4 regions of the Mesorhizobium sp. BR1-1-3 genome follow, and region 1 is predicted to be linked to each of the others. Evidence: riboswitches for the same ligand, from Rfam matches in the RefSeq annotation. Region 1 holds a riboswitch; each other region holds the start of a gene.
The links. Region 1 has a riboswitch for cobalamin ahead of LB559_RS20425 (CbtB domain-containing protein). Riboswitches for the same ligand answer to the same signal wherever they lie in the genome.

Region 1 (3,462 bases):
CGCATTCTGATTCAGCCCCGCTGGAGGACTATCACGGTTGCCCAGGACAAAAGAAGACCGGCAACCCTGCCGATAACGCCGGATCAGCCGCGGCATTGGGCCAGTGCCGGAAAGCCTTTGGCCGGCTTCGCTTTTGCCGGATGCACGTCGGTTTCCTCTTATTGGCGCTGAGGTCGCCACGGCAGATTTGACCCGGTGAATCTGCTTCGGGGAAAGCAATGTCCACCCATGTGCGCCATCCGATCTGGCTACCGGCCCTCAAGGCCGCGGACGCGCGCACCTTCGCTTCGCTCTATGCGGTCGAATCCTTCGCCCGCGCCACGGTGTCGAGCGTCATCCCGATCCAAGCTTACGAGATCCTGCACAACGAGCAGATCGTCTCGATCCTCTACACCGTCGTGGCGATGCTCGGCCTGTCGGTGACATTGTTCATGCCGATGCTGATCCGCCGTTTCGCCCGGCGCTGGGTCTACACGGCGGGCGCCTGCCTGCTGGCCATCGGCTCGCTGTTCTTCGTCACCGACACGCTTGCCGGGCAACTGGCCGGCATGCTGTGCCGGGTGATGGGAGCCAGCGCGCTGTCGATCACGCTCAACCTCTACATCATGGACCACATCCGCAAGACCGACTTCATGCAGGCCGAATCGCTGCGCATGGCGTGGTCGATGCTGGCCTGGACCGGTGGGCCGACGCTCGGCATCTTCCTCTACACGCGCTTCGGCGTCTATGCCGCGCATGGCGCGGTGGCCGTGTTCGCGTTAGCGCTGCTGGCATTGTTCTGGACCTACCGGCTCGGCGACAACCCGTCGATCCGTCCCGGCAAGACGCGACCAGCCAATCCGCTCGCCAATATCGGCCGCTTCATCGCCCAGCCCAGGCTCAGGCTGGCCTGGCTGATCGCGTTTGGGCGCTCCTGTTTCTGGACGACGTTCTTCGTCTATGGGCCGCTGTTCATGGTCATTACGGGTGAGGGCAAGCTGGCCGGCGGCCTGCTGGTTTCGGCCGGCAACGCGCTTTTGTTCATGGCGATTTTCTGGGGCAAGGCGGGAAAGCGCTTTGGCGGCCGCAGGACCATGACATTTGCCTATTTCGCCATGTCGGTCGCGCTTCTGGCGGCGGGCTTCGTCGGCGAAACCGTGCCGCTGCTCACCGGCGCCTTCCTGCTCTGCGGCGCCTTCTTCACCATTGCACTCGACGCGCTCGGCTCGACCGCCTTCATGCGCTCGGTGCGCTCCTATGAAAGATCGCAGATGGCGGCGGTCTATCGCACCTATCTCGACTTTTCCGAGCTGACGCCGCCGCTGGTCTATTCGGTGGTGCTGGCCTTCTTCGGCCTGGGCTCGGTGTTCGTCACGCTCGGCCTGCTGGCGGCGGTCTGCGGCTTCGTGACGTGGCGCTATCTGCCGAAATCGCTTTGACCTTCATGGCGCATTCGCAACGGTCGCCGGCGGAATTTGGTTTGCCGGACGCGAGGATTCTGCCTATAGTCGCCGGTGTCGCCGGTTCCATTTTGGAGCCAAGAGGGAATGCGGTAAGGGCGGATTTCGCCCAATGCCGTGGCTGCCCCCGCAACTGTGTGCGGTAGTCCTCTCCATATGCCACTGAAGATTTTTCTTCGGGAAGGTGGGGAAGGACGCTGATCCGTGAGCCAGGAGACCTGCCGGCGACAGGAAACTGACTTCGATGCCCTCGGGTGGAGGGCGAAAGGACAAGACATGACTACCGCTTCCGTCTCCCTCGGCGCTTCCGTCTCCTCGCAGTCGCGCTTCATGCAGCTCGCGCTCGCCGCGCTGCTCGGCATTTTCGTGATGGGCTTTGTCGGCTTCTCGCATATCGATGCGGTCCACAATGCGGCTCACGACTATCGCCATTCGATGGCATTTCCCTGCCACTGACGAGGGGCTGACATCATGAACCTGTTTCGCAACGTCGTGTTCATCGCGGCGATCGCAGGGCTCGTGGCCGGCGTCGTTCTTGCCTGCATGCAGGCCTATGCGACCGTGCCGCTGATCCTGAAGGCGGAAGTCTACGAACAGGCGGGCGGCGGGCATCACCATGACCATGCCGCTCCGGCAGCAACGGATAGCAATGCCATGAGCGCAGCCGCTCCGGCCCCTGCCGAAGCGACTGCTGCGGCGGAAGACGAGGGCTGGGCGCCGGCAGACGGTTTCGAGCGTTTCGCCTTCAGCGTGCTTGCCAACATCGTCACCGGCATCGGCTTCGGGTTGATCCTGGTCGCGGTTTCCGAATTCGCCGGCGGTATCGGTGGTTGGCGCCAGGGCGTGTTCTGGGGCTTGGCCGGCTTTGCCGTGTTCACGCTGGCGCCGGGCCTCGGCCTGCCGCCGGAACTGCCGGCCATGCCGGCCGCCGATCTCACCCAGCGCCAGATCTGGTGGTGGGCAACGGTGGCGGCAACCGCTGCCGGTCTCGGCCTGATCGCGTTCCGCAAGTCGCTGCCGCTGGCGATCCTTGCCGTCCTTTTGATCGTCGCACCGCATGTTGTCGGGGCACCGCAGCCCGACAGTTACGAGACGGCGATTCCGGAAGGGCTGCATCACCAGTTCGTGGTGGCGGTGACCGTGACCAATCTGGTGTTCTGGCTGGTGCTCGGCGCGGTTGTCGGCGTGGTGCGCGGCCGCTTCACCGGCACCGCGACCAGCCTGCGCGACAGCTTTGCCTGATCGCAAGACACTGACCTTCCTCATCGGCGGTGCGCGCTCCGGCAAGAGCGCGCGCGCCGAAATTTTGGCGACCGCCTTGCCGCCGCCCTGGACCTATATCGCCACGGCGCAAGCCTATGATGACGAGATGCGTGAGCGCATCGCGTTGCACCGGTCGCGGCGCGGCGAAGGCTGGACGACCATCGACGCACCGCTCGACCTCGCCGGCGCCCTTGCCGCCTTGCCGGACGATCGGCCGGTGCTTGTCGACTGCCTGACGCTGTGGCTGACCAACCATATGCTGGCCGAACACGATCTGGACCTTGAATGCCGGCGATTGGCGGAGGTGTTGTCGCGGCCGCGCGGACCCTGGTTCGTGGTGTCCAATGAAGTCGGCCAAGGCATCGTGCCGGACAATGCACTGGCGCGCCGCTTTCGCGATGCCGCCGGCCGGCTCAACCAGCAGGTCGCGGCGATTGCCGATACGGTGCTGCTGATGGTGGCGGGGCTGCCGCTCAAGGTGAAATGATATGACCGATATCGACAATAAGGACGAAGAGCGCCACCGCGCCAAGATGGCCAAGCGCAAGGCGGTGCAGGATGCCGAGGTGGCGAGCAAGACGGTCGAGAAGGGATTGCTCATCGTCAACACCGGCCCGGGCAAAGGCAAGACCACGGCCGCCTTCGGGCTGGCGCTGCGGATGCTCGGCTACGGCAAGCGCGTCGGTGTCGTCCAGTTCATCAAGGGCAAGTGGCACACCGGCGAGAAGGACGCCTTCGCCGCCTTCGGCGACCGTGTCGT
Region 2 (3,462 bases), on a different contig from region 1:
GGTCGGTGTCCATCATGATGCGGACCTGGCCGTTCATCTTCTTTCGTATGATCGTCTATTTCGGCATCACGCTGGCCTACATCATGGCGACCGGCACCGGTGCCTCGGTCGGCTATGGCGTCGGCCATATCTCCACCGATCCCGACGGGCCCATGTCCTTTGCCCTGTGGGGCGGCGTGGTCGGGTTTGGCATCGTCTCGATCGCGGTCTACTGGATCCGCGAATACATCCTCTATATCGTCAAGGCCGGCCACATCGCCGTCATAGTTCATCTGATCGACGGCCGCGACATTCCCGCAGGTCAGGACCAGATCGCCTACGCCAGGGATGTTGTGACCCAGCGTTTCGCCGAGGCCAACATCCTTTTCGTCGTCGACCAACTCGTCAAGGGTGCCATCCGCGCCATCACCGGCCTGCTCGGCGGTATCGCCGCCTTCCTGCCGATACCGGGCCTGAGCGGCCTGGTCTCCTTCATCAACACGGTGATCCGCCTGTCGCTGACCTATGTCGACGAGATCATCCTCGGCTACAACATCCGCATCAATTCAGCCTCACCCTTCGAGACGGCGCGCCAAGGCGTCGTGCTCTATGCCCAGAACGGCAAGGTCATGGTCAAGAACGCCGTCTGGCTGGCGGTCATCATGTGGGGCGTGTCGTTCGTCATCTTTCTGATGATGCTGGCGCCTGCCGGCGCCATTCTGTTCCTGATGCCCGGCCAGCTCGCCGGCTGGGCCTTCGTGCTCGCCGTCGTCTTCGCCTGGGCGTTCAAGGCGGCCTTCATCGAGCCTTTCGCCATCGCTTGCCTGATGCAGGTCTATTTCAAGACCATCGCGGGCCAGGTGCCGGATCCGGCCTGGGACGCCCGGTTGGCCGAGGCGTCGTCGAAGTTCAGGGAGCTCAAGGACAAGGCGCTCGCCTCCTTCGGCGGTTCGCGCTGGGGTACGGCCGGCGCCACACCCTGATCGGCCGGGCAGGTGGTGTCTGGTGAGGCAGAAACGGTGTTGAGGCGCGCCACGGTGGACTTGAGCTGTGTCTCGCCTTGCCCGGAAAACGTCTCGCTCATGATCAGTTCCGGCAGCGGCAGCCGCCGTCCCCAACCATGCGTTTCAAGGTCCGGTTTGGAAGCGAACTCGGAAACACGGCCGACGCAGAGATAGGCGATTGGCGTTACGTGATCCGGAATGGCCAACAGCCGCTTCAGCGCCTCAGCCTCGATGATGCTCACCCAGCCGACGCCAACGCCCTCGGCACGCGCGGCCAGCCAGAAATTCTGCACCGCGCAGACGGTGCTGTAGAGATCCATCTCCGGATTGTGCCAGCGTCCCAGCGGCGAACCTTTCGAGCGCTGCCGGTCGCAAGTGATGCAGATGTTGAGCGCGCTCTCGCAGATGCCTTCCAGCTTGAGCTTGCGGTACAGCGCCTGTTTTTCCGCCTCGATCGCCGGCAGTTCCTGCTCGCGCGCGGCCAGGAACAGGTCGCGCACCCTTTCGCGTCGCTCGATGTCACGAATGACAATGAAATTCCATGGCTGCATGAAGCCTACCGATGGCGCATGATGGGCGGCAAGCAGCAGCCGCGCCAGCACGTCGTCATCGATCGCGGTGGGCAGGAAATGGCTGCGCACGTCGCGCCGCGTGAACATGGCGCGATAGACCGCATCGCGCGCATTCTGGTCGAATCCATCGTCAATGGCAGCGGTCATCTGTTCCGGCATCGCTTGTCCCCTTGCGATTGCAGATTCAAAACGGTCAGAGCGTACTTTGTGCGTCCAAATGGACGCACGTCGCTCTGATGCCACCCGCCCGACCATGCGGATGACGATGCCTGCCAGGCCGGTCTTCTGGCTTGGGATCAACCCGCGTCCGGTGCCTTCCCGTCATCGACAGTGGCATTTACCGGCGCGGTCCCCCTCACAGCGTTGGGCACGCCACGGAATTCAACCGTGTTCCCGATTCTCCCGCTTGCGGCGGGCACCAGGCAGTACCAAGAACCTTACGCCGAAGCGCCGGCGAGGCCAATGCCCGCGGCGACGCGAATGGACGCAGGCGCGATTTTCCCCAGTCATCGGCCGCCCGTGCATGGCCTTTGTCGATCCGGGTCACTAGATTAGGACGATGACCACCCGTCTCTACACGCATCCGATCTTCCTCGAGCATCTCACGCCGCCCGGACATCCCGAGCGGCCCGACCGCCTGCGCGCCATCGAGCGCGTGCTCGATGAGGAAGCCTTTGCCGCGCTCGATCGTATCCAGGCGCCGGAAGGCGACGAGGCCACCATCCTCTACGCGCATCCCGCCGATTTCGTCGCCCGCGTGCGCGCCGCCATCCCCGACGAGGGGATTGCCCGCATCGATGCCGACACCACTGCCAGTCCGAAGAGCTGGCAAGCGGCGATCACCGCGATCGGCGCCGCCAACGCCGCCGTCGATGATGTCTTTTCGGGCCGCGCCGACAACGTCTTCGTCGCCGCCCGGCCGCCCGGCCATCATGCCGAAAAGACCACGGCCATGGGCTTCTGCCTGTTCAACACGGCGGCGATCGCGGCGCGTTATGCGCAGAAGAAACACGGTGTCGAGCGCGTTGCCATCGTCGACTGGGACGTGCATCACGGCAATGGCACGCAGGATATTTTCTGGGACGATCCCTCGGTGCTCTATTGCTCGACACACCAGATGCCGCTTTATCCCGGCACCGGAGCGAAGACCGAAACGGGCGCCGGCAACATCGTCAACGCACCGCTGGCGCCGCAGACCGGCAGCGAAGTGTTTCGCGATGCCTTCCTGTCGCGCGTCCTGCCCGCGCTCGACAATTTCGCGCCCGACCTGATCATCATTTCGGCCGGGTTCGACGCGCACCACCGCGATCCGCTGGCCGAGATCAATCTGACCGAGGATGATTTCGATTGGGCGACCGGCCAGCTGATGCAGCGCGCGGCACGCCACAGCGGCAACCGGCTCGTCAGCCTGCTCGAGGGCGGCTACGATCTGCAGGGATTGGCATTTTCGGTCGCCGCCCATGTCGGGCGACTGATGAAAGGATGAACGATGGCTGGTGAGACCAACGAAGACGTCAAGGCGATGAGCTTCGAGCAGGCACTCGATGCGCTGGAGAAGATCGTCGATGATCTGGAGCGTGGCGACGTGCCGCTCGACCAGTCGATCAGGATCTATGAACGTGGCGAGGCGCTGAAGGCGCATTGCGACCGGCTGCTGAAGGCCGCCGAGGACAAGGTCGAGAAGATCAGGCTGTCGCGCGACGGCAAGCCGGTTGGAACGGAGCCGCTCGACGCGGATTGAGGCCGGTCCGAACGATGGCCTCGCCTCACCGGTTTTTGGACATGATCATGACCGAGGCTATAACTCGTTGCGATTGAAACAGCTCAAGGACAAGAGGAGATACGGAAGCGATGTGCAGAAACATCAAGACCCTGTTCAATTTTGATCCGCCGGCAACCAATGACGA
Region 3 (3,462 bases), on a different contig from region 1:
TGCTACAACGTCGGCCAGCGGGATCAGCGTCGAGCCATAGGCGATCGACAGCAGAGCGAGAGCGGCGATCGCCGCCGCTCCCGCCAGCATGGCCAACGCAAATGCCGGATGGCGCAAGCTCAAAATGCTTCCGGGTGCATGGCCTTGGCGATCTTGTCGATCGCTTCGATGTTGGCGGGTCCAGGCGTCAGCTCGGCGTAGCGGAGGGCAACGAAGCGCTCGTTCTTGACCGCGTCGGTCTCCTTCATGGCCGGATGCGCCTTCAGGAAGTCGAGCAGCTTCCTGTAGCCGCCACCGTCCTGGTAATCGAGCAGGATGAGGAATTGCGGATTGCGCGACGCCACCGTTTCCCAATCCGTGTTGCCCCAGCTGGTGTCCATGTCAGCCATGATGTTGTCGCCGCCGGCGGCAGTGATCATGGCGCTGGGGATGGCGAACTTGCCTGCGGTGAACGGCTTGTCCTCGCCGGAATCGTAGAGGAACACCCGCGTGCCCTTGGCGCTGCCGACCTTGGCGGTGATGTCGGCGAGCTGCGCCTTCCAGCCAGAGACAAGCTTTTCCGCCTCTGTCTCCTTGCCGAAGATCTTGCCCAGCTTTTCGACGTCGCCGTAGAGCAGGTCCATCGAGGCGGCGGGGCGCCTCTTGTCGAGATGGACGCAGCTTTCCGCCAGAACCAGCGTCTTGATGCCGTGCGGGGCAAGCGTGTCGGGCGTCACCTCGCCACCCGGCTTCATGCCGTAGTACCAGCCGGCGAAGAAGAAATCCGGCTCCACGGCCACGAGGTTTTCGAGCGTCGGATATTTCGGCGCCAGCTCCGGGATCGAACCCTGCTCTGCCTTGAATTCGGGACCGACCTTGTACCATCCGGTGATGCCGGTCAGGCCGACGATTGACGGCTGCAATTTCAGCGCGAAAGCCATCTCGGCCATGTTCAGATCATGGATGACAGCGCGCTTCGGCGGCGCGTCGAAGGTCAGCGGCTTGCCGCAGCTGTCGACGGTTACCGGGAAGGCGAAGGCGGTCGAGGTCAGCAGCGAGACGGCAAGCGAAAAAGCGAGGCGTTTCACGGGTATGCTCCTTGTGGGTGGGATCGGGTCGACTATGGAACGGCTTCAATCACGACGGCGGCGCGGCACGGTTCGGAACCTCGAACACCGTCAACTCTCGATCCTCGGTCGGATGGCGCAGGCGCAGCACATCGATGCCGAAAATCTCGCGGATCAGCTGTTGGGCCAGCGCTTCGCGCGGTGCGGCGAGCGCTTGCAGGCGGGCATGATTCATCACCGCAACCCTGGTGGCGAAGGGTGCTACCAGCGCCAGATCGTGCAGCACCGCGATCACCGTCATCTCGAAGCCTGCCACGAGGTCGAGCAGTTCGCCGCGGGCGCGCGGGTCCAGATGGTTGGTCGGTTCGTCGAGGAACAGGATTTTGGGCTGCTGGGCGATGGCGCGCGCCAGTTGGGCGCGCTGGCGCTCGCCGCCCGACAGCGAGCCGACGGTGCGGCCAAGCAGCGGCAGCAGGCCGGTCCGGCGCAGCGCATTGACGACAATGTCGCGTTCCTCGCTCCTGCGCCTCAGTCCGGCGTGCGGGACCCGGCCAAGCTCGACATAATCGATCACCGCCAGCCGCGGATCGGGCTGGTCGGTCTGGCCGACAACGGCGATATGCAACGCCCGCTCGGCGGCCGAAATCCTGTCCAGCCCGCGTCCGCCAAGCTTCACCTCGCCGGAACTTGGCCGCAGCATGCCCGACAGCATGCGCAGCAGCGTCGTCTTGCCGGCGCCGTTGGGACCGATGATGGCAAGGCGATCGCCAGCGGCCACCGAGAAGCTGACCGCCTGGACCAGATTCCGCCCATTCGCCATGGCACAGAGGTCATGGGCTTCGAGAAGCGCTGCGCTCATCGGCTGCAGCCCGCCGGATTGCGGGGACGGCAAAGCGTGCGCATGGTGATGCGATGATCGATGGAGCCGTCCAACTTTCCGTCACTTTCCAAAACTGGCGACGGAAGGAAGCTGGCGAACCGGCCGACAAGGCCGGGATTCGCGTTTCCTCCCGGCACACCCCGTCCGGTCAACTCAGTGATGGCAGGTCTCCTGACTCGCGGGTCGTTGCGCCATCCTGCCTTCCCAGCCTTGCCGGCCAGTGGCATTCACGGATTTTGCTCGCCGCTTACAGTTGCGGGGGCAGCCACGGCCTCGACCTGAACAGGCCTCACCGTGTTCCCTTTTCACCCCTCGCCTTTCGGCTCGGGGACCATCACCACTTCAGCGTAGATTTCCACCAAACGCTTCGCAATGGATTTCTCGGACGAAGTGGTGGGCCAGCTAAGGGAAACAGGCATTGCACGCTCATTTTATGTAATAACATAACATTCTTAGGAGATGACGCGGCCCGCTGTCAAGCGAAAGCCCATGGGATCGGCGCAGATTGCACGGAATGCGCAATTTCGATCAAACTGGCCGCGCCAGGAAACGCCAAGATGATCCGGCCAATGCGAAAAGGAGCCCCATGAACCCGACCGAGAAAGCGCTGTGGTTCGTCGAGAGCCATCTGCCGGAGGCGATCTCGCTTGACGATGTCGCGCAAAGCAGCGGCGTGTCGCGTTTTCATGTGACGCGCGCCTTCGGCGCCGCAACCGGCCGCTCGGTGATGGGTTACATGCGCTCACGCCGGCTGACCGAGGCGGCGCGCAAGCTGGCCGGCGGAGCGCCCGACATCCTCGTCGTCGCGCTCGACGCCGGCTACAACTCGCATGAGGCGTTCACCCGTGCCTTCCGCGATCAGTTCGGCACCACGCCGGAACTGGTGCGCGCGCAAGGCTCGACCAACAACCTCGACCTCGTGGAGCCGATCCTGATGGACCAGTCCCTCCTCACCAATCTCGAACCACCGCGCTTCGAGACCAGCCGGCCGTTCCTGATCGCCGGCCTCGGCGAACGCTACAGCTGTGAAACCAGCGCCGGGATTCCGATGCAGTGGCAGCGTTTTGCACCCTTTATCGGCAACATCCCCGGCGAGATCTCAGGCGTTTTCTACGGCGTGTGCCTTAATGGCGACGACGCGGGCAATTTCGACTATGTCGTCGGCGTCGAAGTGTCCGGCTTTGCGGATCTGCCGAAGGACTTCTATCGGGTGCGGGTGCCGGCGCAGAAATATGCGGTGTTCTCGCACCGCGAGCACATCTCATCCATCCGCCGGACGATCAACACGATCTGGAACAGCTGGCTGCCCGCCTCCGGGCACGAAATCGCGGATGCACCGGAATTCGAGCGCTATGGACCGGAGTTCGATGCCCACAGCGGCAATGGCGGCCTGGAGATCTGGGTACCGGTGAAGGCGTAGCTCGATCACGCCATCGGCAGCGCCGGCCAGCGATCGATGACCTTTCCGCCGGAAAACACGGCGATCGACCCGAATTGCTGCAGCACGGCCTCGCTCTGCGTCGGCCTTAGAAACGC
Region 4 (3,462 bases), on a different contig from region 1:
TGTTCGTTGCCCAGTTCATCGGCTCGCCGGCCATGAACATCCTGCCGGCGACCATCGAAAAGACCGGAAACCCGACCGTCGTCAGCCATGTCGGCGGACGCAAGGCGACCGTGCCGATTGCGACGCCGGCTTCGGCAAAGGGCGCCGCGGTGAGCTTTGGCGTGCGGCCGGAGGACCTGATCATCGCCAGCGGCGCGGACTATCTGTTCGAGGGGACGGTCGACTATGTCGAGCAACTCGGCGAGGTGCAGCTTGTCTATGTCGACATCGGCCGCGCCGATCTGCCGCTGGTGACCAAGCTGCCCGGCAATGTCGAGGTCAAGCGCGGCTCGACATTGCGGCTGAGCGCCAATGGCGAGGACCTGCATATCTTCGACGCGGATGGACGTTCTTTCGCGTTGCATGAAGTGGAAGCAAAGGCGGCTTAACCGCAATTACCGTGTCAGGCACAAAAAAAGAGCGGCGGGCCGGGCCCGCCGCTCTTTGACTTGGAGATCGACTTCGGTTGTTAGTTGTTGCCGAAGAGGTTGCGGTCGGCACCTTGCGGAGCAGACTTCTGGGTGGTGTCACCCGACGAGTTCAGCAGCTTGTAAACCGGCGAACCGGTGTTGCGTACCGAAGAGGTGCGCGTGCTGTCGACCGAAGTCGTGGCGGCAGGCTGATTGGCACCATTGGAGCCAAAGTTGTCGCTGCCGGCGAAGGCACTGCCGGTGATGGCCAGAACGGCGGCGGCAGCAATGAGGATCTTGTTCATTTTAGTCTCCTGAATTCTGGATTTCGCCAGGACGGCAGACACAGCTGCCGTCGGTTGCGAAATTGGTTGTTAGCGACCGAAGAGGTTACGGTCGCTGCCCTGAGCGGGCGTCTGGGCAGCCGGTTCCGAGGTCTTGGTGGAAGCCGTGTACGACTGGTCCACAGCGGCGGCAGGCTGGTTGGGGCCGTTCGAACCGTAGTTGTCGCTGCCCGCGAAAGCGCTGCCGGTGATGGCCAGAACGGCGGCGGCAGCAATGAGGATCTTGTTCATCTTGAATACTCCTGAATGTCTGGATTTCGCCAGGGCGGCGGGCGAGCCCGCCGTCGACCGGGAAACTGGGAATCGGCTGTTAGTTGTTGCCGAAGAGGTTGCGGTCAGCACCCTGGGCAGGCGCCTGAGCAGCCGGTTCCGACTTCTTGGTCGAAGCGGTGTACGAGCTGTCGACAGCAGTGGCTGCCGCGGCGTTGGAACCGTAGTGGTCGCTACCAGCGAAGGCGCTGCCGGAAATGGCCAGAAGGGCTGCGGCAGTGAGAATGATCTTTTTCATTTTTGGTACTCCAGTATCGTCTTTTTTCCGTCCGTCTAGCGGCGTGTCTTGGAAATGAAATTCGCGTCGTTCGGACAGCCCCGATGTGGGAGGGCAAGGTCGTCTTTTCCAATCACGAAGTTGTTCCGTGTGGACCATGAATCCACACCTTGAAATTGTGCCAATGGAATCTAAGGATGCATTTTTCTTCTTCTTATCAGTGGGTTAGGTGTAGCCACCTGATGGATCACTGACTGTTTCAGAGGCCCAGCGTTCACACCGTCCTGCACGCACCGTCAACAGAAACGAACCGTTCGGTTCGATTTTAGAGCAAGCTAATAGTCACTTTTCGAAACCGTTAACCTTTTTTGACCCCCGCGAAGGGTCGGATTCGGGAAGATCGCAGCCGGCAAATGGCCGCCCGGGAGGTGGGATCTTGGCCCGCGACGATCTGCAGTAGCGTTTCGCATGCCGTGTCGCGCCGCATGGATACGATGTCGTTTTCATGCCGACGGCGCGCCCGCGATCGTGGTTAGATCATACCATCTCAGGTGCCGCTTCGTGACGACGAGGCGGAGAATTGGGAAGCCGGTCAGAATCCGGCGCTGCCCCCGCAACGGTGGTGGAGTTCAAGTCGCAACGGGAGACCACTGGGCAACCGCCTGGGAAGGTGTCGCGATGGTCCGCAAGGACAACTCCAGAGCCCGGAAACCAGCCCGAGATTTTTAGATCTCGACTGATCGCGGTGGGCGGTCAAGAGGTGGATAGCGCATGTCCGGCACACAGCCGGCCTGCGTTTCAATCCTTCCTCCGTCACCACCAGTTCAGTCCTTAGGAACGAGGACAGGACATGGATATCCGCAACGACATGCTGAGGCTCCTGAAGGGGCGCCGGCAAGGCTTTTCGCTGGAGCAGCCCTTCTACACCGATCCGGACTACTTCAAGCTCGACATGGAGCTGATCTGGTATCGCGACTGGCTGTTCATCGGCCATGATTGCGAACTGCCGAAGCCGGGCAGCTACATCACCGTGCAGGTCGGCGATTATCCGGTCGTCCTTGTCCGCGACCAGCACGGCAAGATCAACGTCTTCCACAATTCCTGCCGCCATCGCGGCAGCCGCGTGTGCAACACGGAGAAGGGTACCGCGGCAAAGCTCGTCTGCCCGTATCATCAATGGACCTACGAGCTGGACGGCCGCCTGCTGTTTGCCCGCCAGATGGCCGACGGTTTCGACAAGAGTGATTTCGGCCTGAAGCCGGTCGCCTGCGAGAGCGTCGGCGGCTACATCTTCATCTGCCTGGCCAAGGAACCGGCAGATTTCGCGCCGATGCGGGCGATGATCGAACCCTATCTTTTGCCGCACCGGCTGCGTGAAGCAAAGATCGCCTTCGAGAGCACGATCGTCGAGAAGGGCAACTGGAAGCTGGTCTGGGAAAACAACCGCGAGTGCTACCACTGCGCCGCCAATCATCCCGAGTTGTGCAAGACCTTCCCCGAGGCTCCAACCATAACCGGCGTCCATGGCGCCGACAGCGACCCTGAAATGGTCGCACACTGGGCCAGATGCGAGGCATCAGGCTTGCCGAGCAAATTCCGCATCGATCCGGCAGGGCAGTACCGCGCCACCCGCGCGCCGCTGCTGCGCGATGCCGTCAGCTACACCATGACGGGAAAACGGGCGGTCCAGAAGAACCTGTCCGACAGCGTTTCAACCGACCGCATCGGCTCCTTGCTGCTCTATCACTATCCGACGACCTGGAACCATATCCTCGGCGACCACGCCGTTACCTTCCGCGTGCTGCCGATCAGTGCCACGGAAACCGCGGTGACAACGAAATGGCTCGTCCACAAGGATGCGGTCGAAGGCGTCGACTACGACCTCGCTGAGCTCACCCATGTCTGGACCGAGACCAACGACCAGGACCGCCGCATCGTCGAGGAAAACGCCTTCGGCATCCTGTCGCCGGCCTATGAACCAGGCCCCTATTCGGAGCTGCATGAGGGCGGCGTGATCCAGTTCGTCGAGTGGTACGCGTCGTTCATCGGGCCGCGCCTTGCCGAAGGCGGCCGGCCGGCCCTGCGCAGCGTCGCCTAGCCCAGGGGACAAGAGGATGAATGCGATGACGGACCTTGGCCTCTATCGCCATCTCGACCAGATGACGCCCTGGAACGACAGGCT

Region 2: another riboswitch for cobalamin. It lies ahead of bluB (5,6-dimethylbenzimidazole synthase); the one in region 1 lies ahead of LB559_RS20425 (CbtB domain-containing protein).
Region 3: another riboswitch for cobalamin. It lies ahead of LB559_RS03450 (ABC transporter ATP-binding protein); the one in region 1 lies ahead of LB559_RS20425 (CbtB domain-containing protein).
Region 4: another riboswitch for cobalamin. It lies ahead of LB559_RS23125 (aromatic ring-hydroxylating oxygenase subunit alpha); the one in region 1 lies ahead of LB559_RS20425 (CbtB domain-containing protein).

The regions. Positions count from the first base shown of each region.
Region 1 covers NZ_JAIUIC010000009.1:79,200-82,661, reverse strand. Annotated here, with positions in the region: gene LB559_RS20430 (MFS transporter) at 219-1,418, shown strand; cobalamin riboswitch at 1,484-1,680, shown strand; gene LB559_RS20425 (CbtB domain-containing protein) at 1,716-1,895, shown strand; gene LB559_RS20420 (CbtA family protein) at 1,911-2,681, shown strand; gene cobU (bifunctional adenosylcobinamide kinase/adenosylcobinamide-phosphate guanylyltransferase) at 2,674-3,189, shown strand; gene cobO (cob(I)yrinic acid a,c-diamide adenosyltransferase) at 3,191-3,462, shown strand, end outside.
Region 2 covers NZ_JAIUIC010000004.1:213,656-217,117, forward strand. Annotated here, with positions in the region: gene LB559_RS11190 (hypothetical protein) at 1-962, shown strand, start outside; partial or broken gene bluB (5,6-dimethylbenzimidazole synthase) at 1,085-1,810, opposite strand; cobalamin riboswitch at 1,813-1,993, opposite strand; gene LB559_RS11200 (histone deacetylase family protein) at 2,115-3,041, shown strand; gene LB559_RS11205 (exodeoxyribonuclease VII small subunit) at 3,045-3,296, shown strand; gene LB559_RS11210 (DUF2277 domain-containing protein) at 3,407-3,462, shown strand, end outside.
Region 3 covers NZ_JAIUIC010000001.1:690,936-694,397, forward strand. Annotated here, with positions in the region: gene LB559_RS03440 (FecCD family ABC transporter permease) at 1-90, opposite strand, end outside; gene LB559_RS03445 (ABC transporter substrate-binding protein) at 120-1,067, opposite strand; gene LB559_RS03450 (ABC transporter ATP-binding protein) at 1,117-1,905, opposite strand; cobalamin riboswitch at 2,070-2,277, opposite strand; gene LB559_RS03455 (AraC family transcriptional regulator) at 2,513-3,346, shown strand; gene LB559_RS03460 (alanine racemase) at 3,352-3,462, opposite strand, start outside.
Region 4 covers NZ_JAIUIC010000011.1:85,181-88,642, forward strand. Annotated here, with positions in the region: gene LB559_RS23105 (ABC transporter ATP-binding protein) at 1-428, shown strand, start outside; gene LB559_RS23110 (DUF680 domain-containing protein) at 509-754, opposite strand; gene LB559_RS23115 (DUF680 domain-containing protein) at 824-1,024, opposite strand; gene LB559_RS23120 (DUF680 domain-containing protein) at 1,104-1,301, opposite strand; cobalamin riboswitch at 1,813-2,015, shown strand; gene LB559_RS23125 (aromatic ring-hydroxylating oxygenase subunit alpha) at 2,131-3,378, shown strand; gene LB559_RS23130 (hybrid-cluster NAD(P)-dependent oxidoreductase) at 3,404-3,462, shown strand, end outside.